2 linked regions of the Nitrosospira lacus genome follow. The protein of the gene in region 2 interacts with the protein of the main gene of each other region in a pairwise test. Links are inferred from orthologs where the notes say so. Each region holds a gene or a part of one and is shown on either strand. Other genes may lie near its edges. The genes, in order: hypB and EBAPG3_RS05490.

Region 1 (3,048 bases), 1.9 Mb from region 2 along the record:
CCTCGAACCGGTGATGAACCATGGTCGCGCACCTCCTCACGGTCGATGACTGCATCGACTTCCTGATACAGTGCGCGGCAGATAGTCAAAGCGTCGGCCAGTGATGCAGCCGGATGGGTTCCAACCGTGGCGCAGCCAGTCAGAAGCAGCGTGAACACCAGCGGGAGTAACTTTATCCTGGCTGGCGCTATGGAGGCTTGAGTCGTGCGATGCGAACCGGTGGAATTATCCACGGATCTCTTCCTTTATATGTTATCGCTCGCCGTATGTTTTCTGTCCACCTTAATTGTAAAGACGGATCTATAGTGGGCAAGATTGGAACACAGGCATTCAAAAAAATTCATACGAAGAAAGAAAAACTTAAAGAAAAGGCCTGGCTCGAATGGTTGAGCCCGACGCGGGGCAAGTTCCTGAAATTGCCTTGAATGGAGAATGAGACGGAGCAACCAGGAATTTGCCGGTACCTGGATCCTAGGGAAAGTTACGCTTGAATTCATCGGAAATTAAGCCGACAATATTTCCATGTGTCTAGGCATCCCCATGCAAATCGTCGAAATCGACGGCTTTAACGCGCGCTGTGCCTCCAAAGGTGTTACGCGCGAGGTAAGCCTGTTCCTGATGCAGGGTGAGACGATAGCGATTGGCGATTTCGTCATGGTGCACGTGGGGTATGCGATCCAGATAATGAGTGAACAGGAGGCCCGCTCGGCTTGGGAGCTGCACGACGAGATGCTTGCCTCCGAGGCAAGCGGTGCATGAGCTTTCGATCTGTCAGGCTTTGATTGCCCAGGTGGAACGGATTGCAACAAGCCATGGCGCGCAAAGCGTTGAATTGGTCAAATTGAGGGTTGGTCCCCTCGCCGGAGTGGAGCCTTTATTACTGCAACATGCCTATCCCTTTGCCAGCGCAGGCACGGTGGCGGCGGGGTCCACGCTGGTGATCGAACCGGTGCCGCTCAAAGTGAGTTGCGCGACCTGCGGTGCGGAGACAGAAGCTGAGCCGAACCGGTTGATATGCGGCGCGTGTGGTGACTATCATACCCGACTGGTGAGCGGCGATGAGATGACACTCATGAGCGTCGGGCTGATTATGTCAGAGAGAGGAACGGATGATGTGTGATACGTGTGGCTGCAATATTACGCCCGGGAATCGCCAATTCGCCTACAAGCCGGCGAGCGGCATGACAGCCGTTCCGGTGCTGAAGAATCTGCTGGCCAAAAACGACGATCAGGCGACATGTAACCGGCGGTACTTTGATGAGCACCGGCTATTGGTAATCAACCTCATGTCTTCCCCGGGTTCGGGCAAGACCACGCTGCTTGAGGCAACCATTGATGCATTGCGAAATGAGTGCCGTATCGGTGTGATCGAAGGTGATCTGGAAACCGAGAATGATGCCGAACGCATCCGCGCCCGAGGCGTGCCAGCATATCAAATTACCACTGGCTCGGCGTGCCATCTGGACGCACACATGGTGCATGATGCGTTGCATCAGTTTCCGCTTGAAGAACTGGACATTCTGTTTATCGAGAATGTCGGTAATCTGGTGTGTCCCGCCAGCTTTGACCTCGGCCAGCATCGTAACGTCACACTGCTTTCTGTTACCGAAGGAGACGACAAACCGGCCAAGTATCCGCCGATATTCCGCGTTGCGGATGTGGTGCTTTTTACCAAAAGCGATCTGCTGCCGGTGCTGGATGATTTCGTTTCCGCGCGGGCCGAGTCGAATCTTCGCAAACTCGCGAGCCGGGCCCCCGTGATGCAGATTTCCGCACGCAGGAAGCTTGGCTTGCAGGCCTGGCTGGATTGGCTACGCGATGAACTGGCCAGCCAACGCACACAGGGGAGTCAGGATAAAACTGCGCGATCCGGAATACAATCCGATAGTATGCATTTGCGTGAGAGAGTCACGTGACGCTTACCGCCCAGGATTGGCTTGCGAAGATCCATGCGCTTCCGCTGGATCACCGGGTGCGAATCATGAATGTGTGCGGGGGGCATGAGCGCTCGATCACGATGGCGGGTATAAGGAGTGCCCTACCCAAGACCGTTGAACTGATCGCTGGGCCGGGCTGCCCGGTGTGCGTGTGTCCGGAAGAAGATGTGTACCAGGCGATTCAACTTGCGCTGCGTGCGGATGTGATCCTGGTTGCCTTTGGTGATATGTTGCGTGTGCCCGTGAATGTACCCAAAAGTCAGGTGCGTTCGCTGGAGCAGGCCAAAGCCGGTGGCGCTGACATCCGGCCAATTGCCAGTCCGCGTGAGGCCGTAAAAATTGCACAGCAGAATCCGGCACGCGCAGTGGTGTTTTTTGCCGCTGGCTTCGAGACCACTACCGCGCCGGTGGCGGCCATGTTGATGGAGGGGGTGCCGGATAATTTGTTTGTATTATTGTCGGCCAGGCGCACCTGGCCTGCGGTCGCGATGCTGCTTGACTCGGATACTCCTGGCTTCGATGGGTTAGTTGCACCCGGTCATGTTTCAACGGTGATGGGACCGGAAGAATGGATTTTCGTGGTAAAAAAACACAATATCCCCACAGCGGTCGCCGGTTTCATGCCGGTCTCGCTGCTGGCGGCAATGTATTCCGTGTTGCGCCAGCTGCTTGAAGGCGAGCGTTTTCTCGATAACTGTTATCCCGAGCTGGTTCGTCCCGGAGGAAACCGGTCGGCACAAGCACAAATCGCGCAAGCACTGGATGATACCGATGCCAATTGGCGCGGCATTGGCGTTATCCCGGCTTCGGGTTTCGCGCTTAACCCCCGTTTTTCGGGGAACGATGCGCGCTCGCAATACCCGGATTTCGATACCGAGGGGCGCAAGCGTGCCGGCCAAATGCCACCGGGCTGCGAGTGCGCGAGCGTGGTTCTAGGAAAAATCAATCCAAACGAGTGCAAGATTTATGGCCGCGCCTGCACTCCTAAAACCCCTATCGGCCCGTGCATGGTATCGGACGAAGGCGCCTGCCGGATATGGTGGGCAGCCGGCGTGAGGACCAATGCGGCAATTTCAGCCAAAAACACACCAACCGCCGATATGGGTTAAGG
Region 2 (3,105 bases):
GCTGCAACTCGAAACACGGGAAAAAACACGCACCGGCATCTCGAATCTCAAAGTGGAATATAACCGGGTGCATGGCTTTTATATTGAAATCACCCACGCTCATAGCGAGAAGATCCCCGAGGACTATCGCAGAAGGCAGACGCTGAAAAACGCCGAGCGCTATATCACGCCGGAACTCAAAGCCTTCGAGGACAAGGCGCTGTCCGCGGAGGATCGCGCGCTAGAACGGGAAAAGTATTTATACCATGCATTGCTGGATATGCTTGGACCCTACATCGCTCACTTACAACAGGTTGCCCGCAGCGTTGCCGAGCTGGACGTGCTGGCTGCCTTCGCCGAGCGCGCACTCGCACTCGATTACATTGCGCCGGTTTTTACCCCCGATGCTGTTATCGAAATTGAAGCGGGCCGCCACCCGGTGGTGGAAAACCAGGTAGAGAACTTCATCGCCAATGATGTCCGGCTCGGGGCTTGCGGCCCCGTCAGGCGACAAATGTTCGTCATCACCGGGCCCAATATGGGCGGCAAATCCACTTATATGCGACAGGTCGCGCTGATCGCATTGCTCGCCCATTGCGGTAGTTTCGTTCCCGCAAGAAGCGCTCGCATGGGTCCGCTGGATCAGATTTTTACCCGTATCGGCGCATCCGACGACCTTGCGGGTGGCCGCTCGACCTTCATGATGGAAATGACGGAGGCCGCCAATATCCTGCACAATGCGAGTGCGCAAAGCCTGGTACTGATGGATGAAATCGGGAGAGGTACTTCGACTTTTGATGGCTTGGCGCTGGCTTTGGCGATTGCCCGGTATCTATTGGAAAAGAACCGCAGCTATACCTTGTTCGCGACGCATTATTTTGAACTGACGCGGCTTGCGGAGGAATTTGCACAAGCCGTCAATGTGCATCTGGATGCGGTGGAGCACAAACATCACATCGTGTTTCTGCATGCCGTTACTGAGGGGCCCGCCAGTCAAAGCTACGGACTGCAGGTGGCGGCACTGGCCGGCGTGCCGGAACCAGTCATCAAAACAGCCAGAAAGTATCTGGTAAAATTTGAGCAGGAAACAGTGGACAAGCAATTGCAAGGCGATTTATTCTCGGGAATAACCGCCGCTGCCAAGGCAACTCCGGCAGCACACCCCGCCCTTACATTATTAAGCGCAATTCAACCAGACGAGTTAAGCCCACGACAAGCGCTGGAAAATCTCTACGCGCTGAAAAGGATGGTGGAGAAAGAACAGTCTTAGGGGGCTGGAACTTAATGTTCGTGACCATGTGCTCCGTGAACGTGGCCATGAGACAACTCTTCCGCAGTCGCGGGGCGCACCGCGACAACCGTGCAGTCGAAACGCAGAGCCTTGCCGGCCAATGGATGGTTGCCGTCTACGACGACTTTATCATCGGCGATATCGGTTACGGTAAAGATCAGGACGTCATCGGAGCCTTCTTCGCCACCTTCAAACTGCATTCCCACCACGACATTGTCGGGAAACGCGTCGCGTGGCTCCACTCGCACCAACTGACTATCGTAGTCACCAAAGGTATTCTCTGGCTCCATAAATACCGAGCAACTGTAACCCGCCTCCTTGCTATGCAACTCCTCTTCCACCATTGGAAAAATTCCGTCATAACCACCGTGCAAGTAGCTGATTGGTGAATCGGTTTTTTCCATGACCTCACCGGTCGAATCAAGAAGCTCGTAGGTGAGGGATACCACTGTGTCTTTTTCGATGCGCATATTATTCGGGTCTAATTAAGTTACTGCAATCGGTACGCGTACAATCGATTCTTGCACCCGTGCTTAAAGTTACCTGCTGACTCACCTGTTGCTATATCCTTCACGCATGTTGGCAGTTGTGAATATTATATTAGTAATATGAAACGAAATAAGGTTCCTTCTCAGGCAGGAGATTAAATTTTTATCCTTGGAGCTTTACCCTTTATTATCAACTCCCTGACCGGGGCAAAACTATGGCGATGTATCGCCGATGCCCCATGCACCCGCAAGGCCGCAATATGCTCCGGCGTGGAATATCCTTTATGGCGATCGAGGCCATAGTGTGGAAAGCGCTGGTGCAATGCCACCATCTCGGCATCGCGCGCCGTCTTGGCAAGTATCGACGCGGCGGAAATTTCCGGGATCAGACTATCACCCCTGACAATGGCGGTAACGGGACATCTCAGGCGGGGACTATGATTCCCGTCCACCAACACTCTACCAGGAACAAATGACAGGCGCTCCACTGCGCGCTTCATGGCAAGCAGGCTTGCCTGCAGAATATTTAACCGGTCGATTTCTTTTACGGACGCGGAACCGATAGCCCAAGCCACCGCGTATGTTTTAATGGCAATGGTCAACCTGTTGCGTTGACTTTCACTGAGCGTTTTTGAATCTGCCAAACCCTCTATTCTATGATCCGGATCAAGCACCACACAGGCGGCGAACACCGGCCCCGCTAGCGGTCCTCTGCCGGATTCATCCACGCCGCATACCCAGTTGAGGCCTTCCGCCGGCCGTTCCATCATCCTCAATTTTCAATCCCCAATCTGCAACCGCCAATACAACAAAGGAAACCGCGAGCCTCTAACCGCTGTGCGATGGCGCGCACATGGTGAACAATGACACTCACTCCAGCATAACCGCTACGACGGCTTGCTTCGCACGGTACACATCAACTCGGCCTCGGTAACAATACGGCCATCGACTTCCGCTTGGGTAGAATATTTCCAGATGCCGATTCGCTGCCGCTCGATGGTTGCCTTGAGTATCAGCTGGTCACCCGCCTGGACCGGCTGCTTGAACCGGGCTCTATCTATGCCGACAAAATAATATATCGAATTTTCATCGGCTTTCACATCCATGGTCTTGAGCGTCAGGATCGCCGCAGCCTGGGCCAGCGCTTCGATAATCAGCACGCCCGGCATAACCGGGTGGTGGGGAAAGTGACCGTTAAAGAAGGGCTCGTTGATCGTGACATTCTTGAGAGCAGCTATGTTTTTCCCCGGTTCACAGGAGAGAACGCGATCCACCAGAAGAAAAGGATAGCGATGAGGCAGATATTGCAGAATTTCATGGATATTCATAATCCTAAATCCGGTAGTT

Evidence for each region.
Region 1: the proteins of EBAPG3_RS05490 (region 2) and hypB interact in binary tests that used the Escherichia coli proteins (3 or more experiments, as listed by UniProt). The link is inferred for Nitrosospira lacus from one-to-one orthologs.

Annotation. Positions count from the first base shown.
Region 1 is NZ_CP021106.3:3,174,441-3,177,488, reverse strand. The notes cover bases 325-3,048. They hold hypB (hydrogenase nickel incorporation protein HypB), read left to right. Parts: upstream 325-1,181; coding sequence 1,182-1,916; downstream 1,917-3,048. Other genes in these bases: hypD (hydrogenase formation protein HypD), read left to right, coding at 1,913-3,046; EBAPG3_RS14490 (hydrogenase maturation nickel metallochaperone HypA/HybF), read left to right, coding at 734-1,120; EBAPG3_RS14495 (HypC/HybG/HupF family hydrogenase formation chaperone), read left to right, coding at 541-759. Outside these bases: EBAPG3_RS14500 (hypothetical protein), read right to left, coding at 1-233. UniProt on the Escherichia coli protein: Involved in the maturation of [NiFe] hydrogenases. Required for nickel insertion into the metal center of the hydrogenase. Exhibits a low intrinsic GTPase activity, which is essential for nickel insertion.
Region 2 is NZ_CP021106.3:1,237,871-1,240,975, reverse strand. Bases 1-2,781 are described here. They hold EBAPG3_RS05490 (FKBP-type peptidyl-prolyl cis-trans isomerase), read right to left. Parts: upstream 1,741-2,781; coding sequence 1,261-1,740; downstream 1-1,260. Other genes in these bases: fabZ (3-hydroxyacyl-ACP dehydratase FabZ), read right to left, coding at 2,646-2,781; rnhB (ribonuclease HII), read right to left, coding at 1,914-2,528; mutS (DNA mismatch repair protein MutS), read left to right, coding at 1-1,249. Also shown: more of fabZ, read right to left, coding at 2,782-3,086. UniProt on the Escherichia coli protein: Folding helper with both chaperone and peptidyl-prolyl cis-trans isomerase (PPIase) activities. Chaperone activity prevents aggregation of unfolded or partially folded proteins and promotes their correct folding.